DNA from 4 places in the Peribacillus sp. BM1 genome. Region 3 is predicted to be linked to each of the others. Evidence: riboswitches for the same ligand, from Rfam matches in the RefSeq annotation. Region 3 holds a riboswitch; each other region holds the start of a gene.
The links. Region 3 has a riboswitch for S-adenosylmethionine ahead of AC1MGI_RS02605 (methionine ABC transporter ATP-binding protein). Riboswitches for the same ligand answer to the same signal wherever they lie in the genome.

Region 1 (4,428 bases), 180 kb from region 3:
GATCTTGGTCCAGAGAAGGGCAGGGAAACAGTAGATGAAGTACAGTCCGGAGAGGTTAAAAAGCAGCCGGTTGAAGTAGAAGAGCTTGTCATTGAGGGAGAAACAACTGGACCTGTATCCATTAAAATATTGCGCCCTGAAGATGCCCCAGAAAATCTCCCTGTCATTTTATATACGCATGGTGCAGGCTGGGTTTTCGGAAACGCACATACACATGATCGTTTAGTTCGGGAACTTGTTGTTGGATCACAATCAGCGGTCGTGTTCACTAATTACAGTCTCTCGCCAGAAGCTAAATATCCGATTGCTATAGAAGAGGTCTATACGGCTTTGGAATGGATTGCTAAAGAAGGCGATAATTACGGGATGGATTCAAGTAATATTACAGTAGCAGGTGACAGTGTTGGAGGAAATATGTCGGCAGCTATTACACTAATGGCCAAAGAACGAAAAGGCCCAGCTATTGGCAAGCAATTACTTTTCTATCCTGTAACGGATGCTTCATTTGATACAGATTCATACAAACAATTTGCTACCGGATATTTTCTGCGTAGGGATGGAATGCAATGGTTCTGGGACCAGTATACTTCCGATCCACAACAGAGAGCAGAAATAACGGCATCTCCACTTCGGGCAACAACAGAACAATTAAAGGGACTTCCTGAAGCTTTAGTTATCACGGCAGAAGCCGACGTTTTGCGCGATGAAGGAGAGGCATACGCCAATAAACTTCGCGAAGCTGGTGTAAAGGTAACTGCAGTACGCTTCCAGGGTATCATTCATGACTTTGTGATGCTTAACGAATTCGCAGACACAGAAGCAGCAAAAGGGGCTATAATGCTTGCAAACGCATGGCTGCGTGAATAGAGGGAGCATCCCCAAAAAAGAAGATTAACTTTTAAAGGAACGAACCTCTTTTGTCATAATCTCCTTTTTGATTTATTTAATCAAAAAGGAGATTATGCTTTCAAAAACCTGAAAGATGGAATGAAGAACACTTTTGGAAGGAAGCTTCACTCCGCTTCGATAAAGCGACAGTACGAACCCGAATCAATGAATTACATACTAAGTACACTGCGTCCTCATGTCTTCGTCTGTTTGCTCCCCATGTTGTGGAACTAAACCTTTACTTACGCATCGGTAAGTTTCACTGTATCACACCAATCGGGCTTTTACCGACAGTTAATCTTAACTAACATTTTTCCTATTTATGTAAAAAGGTAGGTTACCTTACTATCTCTTAAAAAAGTCTATATACTACCTGTTAATGCAGGATAAAATGGGGGAGTTGATTTACAATAAGGAGAAATGAGTTTTATGAAAGGGGGATGTATGATGGAGGATGGCACAATTATAACGAAGCAGCGGTTTCCATCACCGCATCCGAATATTCGTCTGTTTATCGTAACGTATCTTTCACAAGGCTTGAAGGTGAAGGGGCTTCTTGCTGAGCCAGATGATGATCAAATGTATGATGGTTTCTTATATTTACGAGGAGGCATTAAAAATGTCGGCAAAGTACGCCCGAGTCGTATTGTGCAATTTGCAGCAGAAGGCTTCATTGTGTTTGCACCGTATTATCGGGGGAATCAAGGCGGAGAAGGGGATGAAGATTTTGCAGGCGAAGACCGTGCTGATGGGATTAGTGGCTTTACATTACTCGAACAGCACAAACGTGTGAAACCCGAGAATATCCATATTTTCGGGTTTTCACGAGGAGGAATTATGGCCCTTTGGACGGCAATTTATTGTAAATCAGCTGCCTCCGTTGTCACATGGGGCGGAGTGTCTGATATGTTTCTAACTTATGTGGAACGTGTAGACCTACGTCGCATGATGAAGCGTGTTATTGGTGGTACGCCGAGTAAAGTTCCAAACGAATATAAATACCGCACACCACTGTTTGCAGTAGATGAACTTGTTGCACCAGTTCTGATTATTCACGGTGAAAAAGACAATAACGTGTCCATTGAACACGCCTACAGGCTGGAGAAAATATTGAAGGAAAAAGACAAGCCTGTTTGGAGTTGGTATTTTGACGAATTTACCCACTATTTCCCGCCGAATATCAACCGAAAAGTCGTTTGTGATCTAACACAGTGGATGAAAAACCAAACGAGAAAGCAATGTGCTAAAAAGTAAGTAAAGGAAGGGAGGTTTATGCTTTGGGAATGCCAATGGAGTTAAACACGATGATCGTGACAAAAGGCCGTGAAAGCAGAGAGGAAGAAAATCTTTTCCGTTTAACGAAAGACGGCTATCGCCTATACCCAATTGATATTCCAATTGAAGTTCGCAAAACGATCGAAAGTGAAACGAATGGGATAGCCATCATTCAAAAAGTTTCTTGGACAAACAACCAAACTGAAATCACCTATCAGTTGGTGTCATTGAATTCAACCAATTAAACAAGTAGGCTTTAGAGTAACGAATTCCGTTTAGAATACAATTAATGTCATGAACAGTACATATAGAGGGTGAAATTGCGTTGATTTCACCCTTTTCATATTCATTGTTTTTTCTGAAGTTTCATTTTACGCTATTGACGATAAATGTTTAAAGTACTATATTATTATAAATAGTTTAATAATTTTAACTTTTCTTATCAAGAGAGGCGGAGGGACTGACCCTGCGAAGCCTCGGCAACCAGCATATCATGCCCGGTGCCAAATTCAGAGGAATGGTAACCATTCCGTAGATAAGAGGGTGGATAAATCTTGAATATAAACATTCAAACTCCCCTTCTGTCCATATGCAGTGGGGAGTTTTTTGATGTTCAATTAAAGTCATCGATAAATAGGACAAGGGGGAGATATACATGACAGCTTTACATATTGCATTATTAGGTTACGGTACAGTGGGGAAGGGGGTTTATAAAACGATTCAAACACATCAGGAAAAGCTTAAGCGTATTTTTAGGAAAGAGGTAAAAGTGGTTGCCATACTTGTTAAAAATATAGAAAAACATCATACACTAGATTCTGATGTTCTGTTAACCGATGATTTTAACAAGATTATTACACTTGAGCAGCTAGATGTTGTCATTGATGCGATCGTTGGTCAAGAGCCTAGCTTTACGTACTTGCAGCAAGCGATGAACAGAGGATGTCATGTTATAACAGCAAACAAAGAAATGTTTGCTTATCATGGAACTCAATTAAAACAGATAGCCAAGGAAAAAGGGGTTACTTTAGGATTTGAGGCAACAGTCGCAGGTGGAATTCCGATTATCCAAACTCTACGACAATTGTTAAACGTAAATAATATCCAAAAAGTGCAAGGTATTCTTAATGGGACTTCGAATTTTATTTTGACAAAGATGCGAGAAGACGGCTGTCCATTTGAAACAGCGTTAAAACTAGCACAAGAAAAAGGTTATGCAGAAGCTGATCCGACAAATGATGTTGAAGGATACGATGCCTTTTACAAAGCGGTGATTTTAAGTGAACTAGCTTTTGGAGAGATCCCTAATTGGGAGGAATCCGTTCGACAAGGGATTCAATCAATCACACCTGAGCAAATTGAGCTTTTTTCAGCATTGGGGTATCGATTTAAACATGTAGCTTCTATGGAAAAGACAGAAAAAGGGATCGTATGCTCAGTCAAACCTGTACTGGTCAATGAAACACATCCATTTTATCAAATCGAAGGCGTGCAAAATGCAGTCTCCATTGATGGAGATATTGTAGGAAACATTAGCCTCCAAGGGCCTGGAGCGGGAATGCTTCCAACCGCAAGTGCCATTATCGAAGATTTAGTGTATATAAATAAACATAGTTTTTCGCCTATTTTCTTAGATGAACAAAATGGATTAAGTGTGAAGGTATCCAAGATTTATTGGGCACTGGCAGGAGATGTGGCTGTAGAAAATATTCCTTCTCATATTCAAATCATTGACAGACCTAATCCAAATGTTCTCATTGTCGAAGCATCTTGGGAGGAAATTTGTGATATTCAATGGCCAAATACTTATTTTTATCAAGTTCTTGGGAAAGTATTACCTGAACAAGCACTTGTTAGGTCATAAATTAATCTGATTTATAAAATAAGATCTCAAGTCCACCGTACTTGGTGAGAGTTGCACAAACGAAGTGAATGGGGAAAAGGGACGATAATCCCAATCATTAACTACCTGTTTGGAGAACAATAATTGCTTATTCTTTTATTTTGGTAAATTTTTAATAAAAAGTTTAAAAAGGGAGAGGGAAATAATGTCTGAATCACTAATCTTTGATATGGATGGAACGCTATTTCAAACAGATAAAATCTTGGAATTATCACTTGATGATACATTTAATCATTTACGGTCATTAAATAAATGGGATACAGTAACCCCTATTGATAAATACCGCGAGATTATGGGTGTACCTTTACCAAAAGTATGGGAAGCTTTGTTGCCTAATCACTCCAATGAAGTAAGAGAACAAA
Region 2 (4,428 bases), 1.3 Mb from region 3:
TACAGAGAGCAACGCTGTTAAATCCATCTTATTTTCTTTCGCAAAATTTTCAAGGTAAATGGTATTTTGGAACAGGTTTGCTTGAATATCACCATTGTCCAACGCTTTGTTCGGTTGAATGTAATCGCTAAATTCAACAATCTTCACCTTATATCCTTTTTCTTCTAATCCAGGGATAATAGCTTTCGTTACCATGTCACTATAAGGACCGGCTGTCGCTCCAAATTTAATTTCTTTTGATTCTGAACTTGTCCCTTTGCTACTGTTTTTCTCGCTGTCAGTATTGCCACATGCAGCTAAAGCCGCTACAACAACTACTAAAATAAATGCTGTTAGCCATTTTTTCATAAATTTCTCCCTCTTTCTGTTTCTTATCTTTTATCAACAACTTTGGCGATGAAATCACCAGCAAGTTGAATAATCTGAACTAATATAATTAATATAATTACTGTTGCAATCATAATCGTGTTGTCATAGCGATAATAGCCAAAACGGATAGCCAAATCGCCGATTCCGCCGCCACCAACAGTACCAGCCATAGCCGAAAACCCGATTAAACTGACGAGCGTTAGCGTGACACCTGAGATAATGCCAGATTTGGCTTCTAGCAGTAGCACATCTTTGACGATCATCCATGGTGTTGCACCAGCGGCAATAGCTGCCTCAATGACCCCTTTATCAATCTCACGCAATGCTGTCTCAACAATTCGAGCAAAAAACGGAATCGCTGCAACTGATAGAGATACACTCGCTGCAGTGGGTCCAATTTGTGATCCTACTATAAAGTTAGTTAGTGGAAGTAGTGCAACTAGTAAAATGATAAATGGAATTGAACGTACCAAGTTCACTACAAAACCTAATCCATTATTGAACCAGCGATTTTCCAAGAATAAGCCTTTGTTCGTTACGAATAATAATATTCCGAACGGAAGGCCAATCACAACGGCAACCACTAGTGAAATGGTAATCATATAAATGGTTTGCATAAAAGCCAGATTTATATCTGGGATAAGTTCAACGAAATGATTAAAATCAAAGCCCATCGCGTATCACCTCCACTTGCGCAGCACGATTTTCAATAAACTGAAGTGAGCTTTCGATTTCTTCCTTTTGTCCTTTTAATTCCATAATAAAGATACCGAGTGGCATTTCTTGAATATATTCAATCGAACCATGCAGAAAATTACCACTTACGTTATACTGCTGAAGCATATCGGAAATGATACCTTCTGAAGCAACCTTTCCTTTAAACATGACTTTCACAATCGGTCCCGTGCATCCATTTAATATGACTTCAGGTATTTCAAAAGATACAACACTTTCGATAAACTCATTTGTAAGTTCTGCCTGAGGGTTGGCAAAAATGTCATATACCGCACCTTCTTCAATGACCTTCCCGAACTGCATAATGGCCATTCGATTGCAAATTTCCTTTACAACGTTCATTTCATGAGTAATCAAAACGATCGTAATATTGAGTTCTTTGTTAATTTTCTTCAATAAATTCAATATTGACTTTGTAGTGGTCGGATCTAGTGCTGAAGTGGCCTCATCACATAATAGCACCGTTGGATTATTAGCAAGCGCCCGGGCAATGCCAACCCGTTGCTTTTGCCCACCACTTAGTTGCGCAGGATAAACATCTCTTTTATCAACAAGACCGACCATTTTAAGCAACTCTTCTACCCGCCCTTTTATTTGGCTCGCTGGTATTTTGGCAGCTTTCAAAGAAAAGGCAATATTCTCAAACACGGTTTTTTGACTAATTAAATAAAAATGTTGAAAAATCATACCGATTTTTAACCGCGCTAAACGTAAATCCTCACCTTTTAAAGATGTAAGATCGGTTCCATCCACTTTAATTTGACCTGAAGTGGGCCGCTCCAACAAATTAATGCAGCGAAGCAATGAACTTTTTCCTGCTCCAGAATATCCGACAATTCCATAGATTTCTCCTTTTTCTATGGTCAGCGAAACGTCATCCACTCCTTTAACCAACCCTTTTTTCGTTTTGTATGTCTTAGAAAGATTACGAATTTCGATCATACGATTCCTCACATTTCTTCAAATTGACAAGTGATTTATAAGAGATAGACCTTTATTCCTACAAAAAAATGCTCCCTTCAACTGAAAGGAGCATCGAAATACGAAAGAATCTCGACTTATCTTTCAGAATGATGGTCATTCTGCAGGATTGGCACCTTCCCAATATTGGGGGTTGCCGGACGTCATAGGGCCTAGTCCCTCGGTCGCTCTGGATAAGTATCATGATTAAATTTATTGTAATTAATATATTATAAAACTATTTAACTATTGTCAATCTTAAAAAAATAATAACACACTACTACTCTAGCAGTGTACCAATTTTAAATCCTTATGATTCGTATAAATCCGTCCGCCTGTCTTGAAAAACTGGAATCGTCTTCCGTACCCGATCGACTTCCTCTAAATCCAGTTCCGCGTACAAGATCCCTTCCGCTGTTTGATTGCTAATAAGTAACTCACCCCAAGGTGCAATGACCATCGAATGACCATTAAATTCATTATTTGGGTCTTTACCGACGCGGTTGACAGCCACGATAAAACATTGGTTTTCAATCGCCCTTGCTTGCAATAATAATTGCCAATGGTCAATCCGTTGCTTTGGCCACTCAGCCGGTATAAACATAATTTTGGCTCCATTTAAAGTGTGAGTCCGAATCCATTCTGGAAAACGCAAATCATAACAGATGACCCCGCCACACGTTATACCATCCAATTCAAATACATTCATACTTTGTCCTTCGTTCAAATATACATGCTCATCCATTAACTTGAATAAATGAGCTTTATCGTAGGCGGCGACAATTTTTCCAGTTCTATCCACGATATACATCGTATTAAAGTATTTGTCTCCTCTTTTCGTTGCTACTGAACCACCGACAATGTTCACTTGATGTTTTTTGGCAAGCTGAGACAGTAGCTTTCTTGTTATACTTCCCTCGCGATCAGCCAGACTGTCAAGCTTATCGAGAGCGTAGCCTGTATTCCACATTTCCGGAAATACAATGACATCCACTTGTGCATTTGCCGCTTCTTCGATATATTTTTCAATCGCTGTAAAATTTTTTTCTGGCTCACCAAAGGTGATATCCATTTGCACACAAGCAATCTTCATTTTTCGGCACCTCTAGACTTTTTTATCTAAATATTATAAAATTTTAGATTAAATAGCAACTCTTACATAAAAGGTGGTTCACATGGAATATTCAGAGCGCTTAAAAAAATTACCAGTACAATTTTTCGCAAACCTAGTTGAAAAGGTAGGCAAAGCAGTTGCAGAAGGACGGGATGTTATTAACTTAGGTCAAGGTAACCCTGATCAGCCGACACCACCTCATATCATCAAAGCGCTACAAACTGCGGTAGAGGATCCACAAACTCATAAATATTCTCCGTTTAGAGGACTTAAAGAACTGAAGGAAGCTGCTAGCGAATTTTATTTAAAACAATATGGAGTAGCTATCGACCCAGAGACTGAAGTAGCTATTTTATTTGGGACGAAAACAGGTCTAGTTGAGTTGCCAATGTGCTTGTTAAATGAAGGCGAACTTATGTTATTGCCTGATCCAGGTTACCCGGATTATTTATCAGGTGCAGTGTTGGCGAATGTCGAGTATCAGACCTTCCCACTTAAAGCTGAAAATCAATTTTTACCAGATTTCAACGCCATACCGCAAAAACAAAAAGAAGCAGCAAAATTAATGTATCTTAACTATCCGAACAATCCGACTGGTGCTACAGTAGATCGGACGTTCTTTGAAGAAACAGTTGCTTTTGCGAAAAAACATTCCATCACGATTTTGCATGATTTCGCCTATGGTGCCATCGGTTTTGATGGAAAAAAACCAGTAAGTTTTCTTGAAGTTGACGGGGCAAAAGACGTTGGTGTGGAAATGTATACCTTATCGAAAACCTATAATATGGCTGGCTGGCGCGTTGGCTTTGCAGTCGGGAATCCCAAAATAATTGAAGCCTTAAACCTCATTCAAGACCATTTATATGTTAGTCTATTTCCGGCTGTTCAAAAGGCCGCAGTTGCTGCGCTAACAGATGATCAGCAATGTGTTGAAGAACTTGTCAACCGTTATGAACAACGCCGAAATGCCTTTATTACGGCATGTCAAAATATTGGTTGGAAAGTCGAGGCACCAACTGGATCTTTTTTCGCTTGGTTGCCGGTTCCTAATGGGTTTACTAGTGAAACATTCGCCGATTATTTGCTTGAGAAAGCAGATGTAGCAGTTGCTGCTGGAAAAGGGTTTGGTGAATATGGAGAAGGGTATATCCGTGTCGGTTTATTAGTCGATGAAAAATTATTGGTAAAGGCCGTAGAGCGGATTGGAAAACTAAATTTATTCCAATAATTCATATCATCATAAATTCGAA
Region 3 (4,428 bases):
TTTGAGACATTGAGTGTTCATGGAGGCTTAGAGGCAGATCCGGTAACTGGAGCAAGATCATTGCCGATTTACCAAAGTAATGCTTTTGCGTTCAAAAGTACGGAGCATGCTGCTAATTTGTTCGGGTTAAAAGAACCTGGGTACATTTATTCAAGAATTCATAACCCGACAGTTACAACATTTGAGGAAAGAGTGGCCTTATTGGAAGGTGGAATTGGCGCTTTAGCGGTATCGAGCGGAATGGCTGCAATCACTTTAGCCATTTTAAATATTGCTGGTGCGGGGGATGAAATTGTAGCAGCTTCAACTTTATATGGGGGTACATATAATTTATTTGCCAATACACTTCCGAAATATGGGATAAAGGTCCGATTTGTTTCATCTGATGATCCTGAAAATTTCAGAGATGCGATTACTTCACGAACAAGAGCAGTCTTTGCAGAAATAATCGGCAATCCAAGTTTGCGTGTGTTTGATATTGAAGCGGTGGCTGACATTGCACATGAAGCAGGCGTTCCGCTCATTATCGATAACACGTTTGCTACGCCATATCTTTGCAGACCGATTGATTTTGGCGCTGATATTGTCGTTCATTCCGCAACAAAATGGCTGCTTGGAAATGGAACAACGTTGGGCGGGATCATTGTAGACGCAGGGAAATTCGATTATAACTCACCTAACTTCCCAGGCTTTACTGAACCAGATCCAAGCTATGACGGAATCGTTTATGCAGAAGCAGTTGGCCCAGCCGCCTTTATTACCAAAGCACGTGTGCAGCTACTCCGAGATCTTGGACCAGCATTAAGTCCGCAGAGTGCTTTCCAATTCGCAATTGGGCTGGAAACATTGCATGTGAGGATGAAGGAACATATTTTGAATACAAAGATTATCATCGACTATCTGCAAAATCATCCAGCTGTCTCATGGGTCTACTATCCTGGTAATGAAGATCATCCTGATAAGAGCTTGGCTGACAAATATTTGCCAAAAGGAGCAGGTTCCATTGTTACGTTTGGCATTAAAGGTGGCAGAGAAGCAGGTGCGAATCTCATTAACTCGATTCGCTTATGGTCCCATGTAGCCAATGTTGGAGATGCGAAGAGTTTAATCATCCATCCTGCGAGCACGACGCATCAGCAACTTTCAGTCAAAGAACTTGAAAAATCAGGTGTAGCCGAGGATTTGGTACGTTTATCGGTCGGAATTGAGAATGCCCAAGACTTAATCGATGATCTTGAACAAGCGATTGAAAAAGCTACAGGCATTCATTCACTTGCGGTAAAATAATTTTTCCCACACTTAAGCAGTAAGACCCCCATCTCGAGATTCTGAGCATGCTAAAAGAGGATAGGTGGGGGATCAACTGCCCGTAAAGGTCCGATTGGTGAGATAGAGTGAAACTTACCGATGCATGAGCAGAGGTAAAGTTTGGGCCCACAGGATGCGGCGTATTTAGTCTGAGTTCGTTGAGCCTTAGTTCGTACTGTCGATTGATTGAAGCTTGCTTGCGATCTTAACGACAGTAGAACGGGACTAACAATCAGTAGGGGATGAAGAAAACCGCCACTGATTGAAGTTTCACTTTATCTAAATCGATTGTTGCCAAGTTTTTTAACGATTTTTCAATAAATAGAAATATAATACATTGACACTCTATCTTTTTGCATGGTATTATTCCAACGAAAACGAAATGAACTTTAATTGATGATTTGTCAATTTCTTATACTTGTTTGCTCTTATCAAGAGAGGCGGAGGGATGTGCCCGATGAAGCCCGGCAACCGGCAAAGCTAATGCTTTGAAAAGGTGCCAATTCACGCAAAGCTGATTGCTTTGGGAGATGAGAGAAAGGTCTTTTTCACAATGCCTTTCTGCTCATGCGGAAAGGCATTTTTAATTTCCAATTATGTAAATAAACAATGCATGAATGGAGCAGTTCGTGAAATCTTATTTAGTAGAAGGTTTTTACAAACAACATGAGTAGGTTCATAGGGTTTATTGCAAAAAGAGGTGAGTTCAATGATAACATTGTCGAAAGTTAGTAAGGTATTCAGTACTAAATCCATGCAATCAAAGCCAATCAAAGCTGTTGATGAAGTGAATTTAACGATTAATAAAGGTGAAATATTTGGAATTATTGGGTATAGTGGTGCTGGAAAAAGCACCCTCATTCGAATGCTGAATGGTCTGGAAACCCCATCCACGGGTTCGGTCGTAGTAGCAGGAAATGCGATTTCTAGCATTAAAGGTCGTAACTTGCGAAAGGCACGTCAAGAGATCAGCATGATTTTTCAACATTTCAACTTATTGTGGTCTCGTACTGTACACGATAATATCGCGTTTCCACTTGAAATTTCAGGTGTAAAGAAAAATGAACGCCAAAAACGAGTCAATGAATTAATTAAGCTAGTCGGCTTAGAGGGCAGAGAACATGCTTACCCTTCACAATTGAGCGGCGGGCAGAAGCAAAGGGTTGGGATAGCACGTGCTTTAGCGAATAACCCGAAAGTACTCCTTTGTGATGAGGCGACATCTGCACTTGATCCGCAAACAACTGACTCGATTCTAGAACTTTTGGTCGATATTAATAAACGATTAGGGTTGACGATTGTACTTATTACTCATGAAATGCATGTCATCCAAAAAATCTGTCATCGGGTAGCCGTCATGGAAGGTGGCAGAATTGTTGAGCAAGGACCGGTTCTTGACGTATTTAGGAACCCTGCTGAACAAATAACAAAGCGGTTTGTTCAACAAGTAACGGAGCCTGAGGAAACGAAGGACACTGTGGAACATTTACTAGAGCACTATCCACAAGGCAAGGTTGTACAATTAACTTTTGTCGGCGAAAATACGGAAAGTCCACTAATTACAAAGCTTATTCGTAATTTTCAATTGGATGTTAATATCGTACAAGGGAAAATTTCGCAAACTCAACATGGATCGTATGGCACATTGTTTATTCATATGGATGGTAGTGATGAAGAAATCACCCACGCGATTGAATTCATCAAAGAACAGCAGGTTGGCGTGGAGGTGATTTCGAATGCTTAATGAATGGTTACCGAATGTTATCTGGGAAAATATCTGGCTAGCTACGAAAGAAACACTATATATGACAGGTATAGCTCTACTTGCGACTTTTATATTAGGTATCTTACTAGGATTATTGTTATTTTTGACGTCTAAAGGACAGATATGGGAAAACAAATTTATTAACGTGATTATTTCTGCGGTGGTCAATATCTTCCGCTCAATCCCATTTATTATTCTGATAATCTTATTAATTCCGTTTACGATTATTGTGGTAGGTTCTATGCTAGGTGCAAAGGCGGCTCTCCCAGCATTAATTATCGGAGCTGCGCCTTTTTATGCGAGGATGGTCGAGATTGGCCTTAGAGAAGTGGATAAGGGTGTAATTGAAGCCGCAAGATCCATGGGGGCTAAAACGAGTACTATTATTTTTAAAGTACTACTACCAGAATCCATGCCTGCACTTGTGTCAGGTATTACGGTTACTGCGATTGCATTGATCGGTTATACAGCGATGGCGGGGGCAATTGGTGCAGGTGGACTAGGAGATCTTGCTTATAAAGAAGGATTCCAAAGAAGCAAAAATGATGTAACGATGTTAGCGACGATTCTTATTTTACTTATTGTGTTCGTCATCCAATTTATTGGAGATTATATAACTTCAAAATTAGACAAAAGATAAGATGGAGGGTAAGAGAATGAAAAAGAAAAAATGGTTTTCAACATTAGCAATTACTTCCGCGTTACTATTAGGTCTTACTGCATGTGGCTCTGCCAATAATGATAAAGAAAGCGGAAATGGTTCCACAGATTCAGCTGACAAATCAACTTCACTTGTAGTCGGTGCTTCAAATATTCCACACGCAGAGATTCTTGAACAAGCAAAACCAATTCTAAAAGAAAAAGGAATCGATCTTGAAATTAAAGTTTTCTCAGATTTTATTTTGCCAAATAAAGCCTTGGCTGGAAAAGAAATTGATGCCAATTACTTTCAACATATCCCGTACCTAGAAGAAGAGATTGCAGATAAAGGCTATGATTTCGTTAATGCTGCCGGCGTTCATATTGAGCCAATCGGAATTTACTCCAAAAAGTACAAAAGCTTAGACGAAATTCCTGAAGGCGGCTTAATCATCATGCGAGATGCTGTTTCAGATGAAGGAAGAATTCTATCTATATTCCAAGAACATGGTTTGATTAAGTTAAAAGAAGGTATAAGCAAGACAAAAGCAACCATTGATGATATTGTTGAAAACCCGAAGAAACTTGTATTCCAACCTAATATTGAAGCTGCATTACTTCCACAGGTCTTTAATAATGGTGAAGGGGATGCTGTAGTCATAAATGCAAACTATGCATTAGATGCAGGACTTGATCCAGTAAAAGATCCAATTGTT
Region 4 (4,428 bases), 380 kb from region 3:
AATGTTTATAAAAAAGTAAAGGGTCAGACCCTTAAGACACCCTCGTTTTTTCAACTTAACAAAAGGGGCTCCTCCTAATTTTAAGGAGGAGCCTGCATTACTACTATCTAACAGACTCTGTTGTTTTCAATTGTGCCCCTAAAAACTTCGCCAACTCAAGCATGCCATACTTTCCAGCTGCCTTCTCAGCGTCTGAATTATAATTAGTATTCGTATTCACATCGTATGTAAATACCTCACCTTTTTCATTGCGAATAAATTCGATGCCAGCAACGGTAATTTGATTTGCCTTTAAAAATTGTTCGTATTTTTCAATGATTGGCTCTTCAATACCTTCTACAATCTGGAATTTCGGCTTTTCTTCGACTTCCTCACCCACTGGGCAGAATAGATCACCGATTTGACAAGCATCAGCTGGACAAAGTTCAAATCCTTCTGAAGTATCCACTTGAACCGCATAGACAAATTTTCCACCAACAAACTCACAACGCGTGATAAATGGTTCTGGAGCTTTAATATATTCTTGAATCAAGGTAATACCATCTACGGGTTCTTCGAATGCTGCCCCATCCAAATATTGTTTTAATCCGTCTATAGAATGGAATAATTGAACACCAAGCCCTTTTCCTGCCCGGTTATGCTTAGTAATAAACGAAGCTGTACCGATCTTTTCAGCTGCAGCAAGAATGTTATCTCTACCAATTGCCGCAATCGTTTTCGGCACCCTGATCCCTTGTTTTCTTAAAGCGGTATACTGATTAATCTTGCTTAACTCTAAACGTAATGCACGCGTGCCGTTAAATACAGTACGATCATGTTCTTCTAACCATGATAAGACACCTTCCGTTAATTCTGGAGCATAACGATGACCTCTCGTATGAGAAGAAGCACTCATTCGACTATAAAATATTCCTTCCGGCGGAGCTTCCGTCAAATCGACGATTCCTTCGTCAAGATGCCACTCCTCATATGGCAATTGAAGTTCCTCTAACCGTTTCGTTAGATGGGCGGTCCACTCGCCATTTTCATGAATAACGTAAATTTTACTCATTTTACTGCCTCCTAAGTTCATCTTTGTCTTTATACTTGAATTTTTGTACGTTTTTCTTCAACCAGCGGCATTACTTGTTTAGCAAATCGCTCCATCTCTTCAAGCTGAGGAGAAAATTGCAGCAATAACAAATCAACGCCCGCTTCTTCAAATGCAAGAATTTGGTCAGCAATTTGGGCAGGGGTTCCAATTAGATTCGGACGCAGCCCACGATTTGAAACAGAGTAGTCGAATAACTTGACCTGTTGCTCAAGCTGTGACTTGCTTATAAAGTCATTATATCCAGCATAGGCACTTGATTCTTTCACATCCGTAATTCGCGCTAGTTCTTCCTGGGCTTGTTCTTCTGTATCTCGGCATACGACGTAAGCAGCCATTCCGAAGCTTGAAAATGGTGATTTCCCTGCTGCTTCTCTTTGCTGCTTCATTCCTTGAATTTTCACAGCAACTTCCTCAACTGTGCCACCATGCATGACATATGCATCACACTGATTGACAATTGTCTCTTTGCCACGTGGACTTTCTCCACCCGCATAAAGAATTGGATTCGGGCGCTGTACAGGCTTCGGATGCAAATGAGTATTGGCAATCGAATAATACTTCCCATCATATGAAAATGTATCTTCTGTCCATAAACCTTTAAGCACCTCAAGGAATTCCTCTGTGCGCTCATAGCGTTCATCATGGGCTGTAAAAGCTCCGCCATACTGACGAGCCTCTTCCTCCCACCACGCAGAGACAACATTCAATGTAAATCGGCCGTTTGAGATTTGATCAATATTCGCCGCCATTTTTGCCGTTACCGCCGGATTATGAAAACCAGGTCTGACAGCTGTCATAATTTCAATCTTATCCGTCACAGCTGCAAGGGCAGCTGCCGTTGACCAAGCTTCAAGTGAATCACTCTCAGGACCTTTAATATCATTTAAATTGAGTTCAGCGACAAGGGTTGTATCATAGCCCCACTTTTCCGCAGCTTGTGTTACCTTTTTCGCATACTCAAAAGTTGGGGGCATCTTCTCATCTTCTACATTCCGTAACCATCCGCCGAATATCGGCAGCCAATAACCATATCTCATTTCCCTATCTCCTCTATGATTAAATTATGGGCTCCTTCTTTGATAAGACAAAAAAACTTCTCCGATAAGAAGAAGTTTGCGATTGCATTCCACCTTATCTGCCAGAGCCATTACTCCGCTGGAATTAGCACCGTACTGACAATTGTCAACGGTTGCCGGGCTTCAAAGGGCCAGTCCCTCCACCTCTCTCGATAAGAACATATTAAATTATATTAATAATTAGAATAATCTTATATTATACCTTTGGTATTCGTCAAGACATATGTTTGCACAAATCAGAAAAATGCAATACCATTTATAAAAAAGAGGATATCCAAAAAGGGTCAGACCCTTTTTGGATATCCTCTCGCCGCTCTTTCTAGTATCCTTTAAAGGGCATATCGACTACGATCCGCCACTTACTGCGTAGGAAGTCAAAGACACTATGCAAGTTAAACAAAAATGCAAACAATAGACCCTTCCTATCGGCTTACTTGACCATACGTCATACAAAGGATAGATTACTCAAGGTCTTACTATTGTTTATCCCTTTTCCGCTACAAGCGTATACGTTTTTGGTAATCCAATATCATGCATCTTATGATTCGGCTCTTCTTCAAGCACTTTGATAACGAGCCCTGATTTACCAACTGCAGTGACAAGCTCCCCTATTGTCCACTTCCGCTGTACTACTTGTAATAGTTTTTCTTGTTCGCCATCCGGCATATGCTTGGAAAATGCTACATTATTTGATTCAATCGTGGGATCAAAATAATTACCCATTACTTTATGCTTTTTTCCAGATGAAGTAATTAGTTTAGTAGAAATCGGGTGAAACTCATGTAAAATAAAGCGCCCGCCCGGCTTTAGGATTGCTTGAACGATCTCCATTAACGGTGCTAAATCAATTAGATAATGCAAAACGCCAAGCTCCATCAAAACTAGATCATGATCATTGTTAGCATGGTCCCCAGTTATCGACAGGACATCCGATATAATATAATCCACTGAAACTTGTGCTGCTTCGGCCAATTCCTTAGCAAATGCAGCATTTTCCCGCGAAAAGTCTACAACCTTAACCTCAGCCCCAAGTGCAGCCATTGCTACAGCCTTCACTCCATTAGAACCCATCAGATGCATCACTTTCTTCTTTCGTAAGTCCCCCATATACTGGTAAAAAGGTTGCAGACGCCATTTTGGATTATAGAGGATTTTCGACGCAAGCTGCCCAGGCTCTCCGTAGCGATTCACTAAGGCAACATAATTATTCTGATTCCACGCAGCTTCATTTCCTTCGGTAAAACCTTGCTGAATCCCCGCTAAATGGGCATGAATAGGTCCACTGAACACCGCCATCTCTTCATCATAAAAATAACTATAGAGAGATTGGCACCAAAGTTCTACTCCTTCAGTGACTATTGAAATCCGATACGGGTCGGTTTTTATCGTCGTATTATAATTGCAAACCACAGTAACTAACTGCTCTCCCATACTAAATTGAAATGACGCGCTCTCAGTCGTCTTTGTAGGATGAGATGGCGAAAAGCCCTTAAATAACTGATGGGCCTCATTGAATAAATCCCACTGTACATCAACTGTTATTTCAAATGGTTCTTGTACTGAGACACCTTGAATTAGCAGGGCCGCAGCATAAGTAAATTGATACGGAATACTCTCCCCTTCTAATAAACGACCTACCTCTATTGCAGTTTGTATGTTTGATGATTTCATAAATCCTCCACATTTGCATTTTCTTGTTTTACATCTAGGATAAAGACCTAGCTGCACTTACTTAAAAAGGTGTACAAAAATCCCGCTATATAGCACTGGCCGTACTATCTAATTGGAGTTGAGTTTACTTTTTTAACGAAGAGTTCTTCATACTGGTAGCAAGCCAATGAACGCCCTTCACTTCTTACTCCACCAAAGAATGTTTAAAGGCGTAAATAACCGCCTGTGTACGATCTTGAACATCAAGCTTACTTAAAATGCTGCTCACATGCACTTTGGCTGTTTTTAAAGCAATAAACAGCTCATCTGCAATCTCCTGATTTGTTTTCCCCTGAGCCATTAGTAGTAATATTTCCATTTCCCGATTGGTCAATGATTCATGAGCAGCTGTTTCTGGTTTCTTCCTCATCTTCGCCATCATTTTACCGGTAACTTCTGGTTCAAGAACGATTTTACCATGAAATGTAGAACGTACAGCGTTGGCAATTTCACTCGCTTTTGAGGTTTTTAGCATATAGCTTGTCGCTCCTGCTTCTAAAGCAGGATATACTTTTTCATCATCCAAAAAGCTCGTCACGATAATAATTT

Region 1: it holds a riboswitch for S-adenosylmethionine, as region 3 does, so the genes downstream of both, AC1MGI_RS01610 (homoserine dehydrogenase) here and AC1MGI_RS02605 (methionine ABC transporter ATP-binding protein) in region 3, are expected to answer to the same signal.
Region 2: it holds a riboswitch for S-adenosylmethionine, as region 3 does, so the genes downstream of both, AC1MGI_RS08685 (methionine ABC transporter ATP-binding protein) here and AC1MGI_RS02605 (methionine ABC transporter ATP-binding protein) in region 3, are expected to answer to the same signal.
Region 4: it holds a riboswitch for S-adenosylmethionine, as region 3 does, so the genes downstream of both, AC1MGI_RS04325 (LLM class flavin-dependent oxidoreductase) here and AC1MGI_RS02605 (methionine ABC transporter ATP-binding protein) in region 3, are expected to answer to the same signal.

Annotation. Positions count from the first base shown of each region.
Region 1 is NZ_CM155259.1:334,968-339,395, reverse strand. Features, by position in the region: gene AC1MGI_RS01625 (alpha/beta hydrolase) at 1-867, shown strand, start outside; gene AC1MGI_RS01620 (alpha/beta hydrolase family protein) at 1,336-2,142, shown strand; gene AC1MGI_RS01615 (DUF2584 domain-containing protein) at 2,166-2,408, shown strand; SAM riboswitch class I at 2,600-2,705, shown strand; gene AC1MGI_RS01610 (homoserine dehydrogenase) at 2,819-4,027, shown strand; gene AC1MGI_RS01605 (HAD family hydrolase) at 4,212-4,428, shown strand, end outside.
Region 2 is NZ_CM155259.1:1,809,221-1,813,648, reverse strand. Features, by position in the region: gene AC1MGI_RS08695 (MetQ/NlpA family ABC transporter substrate-binding protein) at 1-348, opposite strand, end outside; gene AC1MGI_RS08690 (methionine ABC transporter permease) at 372-1,043, opposite strand; gene AC1MGI_RS08685 (methionine ABC transporter ATP-binding protein) at 1,033-2,046, opposite strand; SAM riboswitch class I at 2,160-2,265, opposite strand; gene AC1MGI_RS08680 (carbon-nitrogen family hydrolase) at 2,375-3,157, opposite strand; gene AC1MGI_RS08675 (aminotransferase class I/II-fold pyridoxal phosphate-dependent enzyme) at 3,240-4,406, shown strand.
Region 3 is NZ_CM155259.1:512,967-517,394, reverse strand. Features, by position in the region: gene AC1MGI_RS02610 (O-acetylhomoserine aminocarboxypropyltransferase/cysteine synthase family protein) at 1-1,287, shown strand, start outside; SAM riboswitch class I at 1,734-1,845, shown strand; gene AC1MGI_RS02605 (methionine ABC transporter ATP-binding protein) at 2,018-3,052, shown strand; gene AC1MGI_RS02600 (methionine ABC transporter permease) at 3,045-3,713, shown strand; gene AC1MGI_RS02595 (MetQ/NlpA family ABC transporter substrate-binding protein) at 3,730-4,428, shown strand, end outside.
Region 4 is NZ_CM155259.1:891,730-896,157, forward strand. Features, by position in the region: gene AC1MGI_RS04315 (ABC-F family ATP-binding cassette domain-containing protein) at 1-2, shown strand, start outside; gene AC1MGI_RS04320 (ATP-grasp domain-containing protein) at 104-1,051, opposite strand; gene AC1MGI_RS04325 (LLM class flavin-dependent oxidoreductase) at 1,081-2,130, opposite strand; SAM riboswitch class I at 2,222-2,328, opposite strand; gene AC1MGI_RS04330 (class I SAM-dependent methyltransferase) at 2,653-3,840, opposite strand; gene AC1MGI_RS04335 (response regulator) at 4,025-4,428, opposite strand, start outside.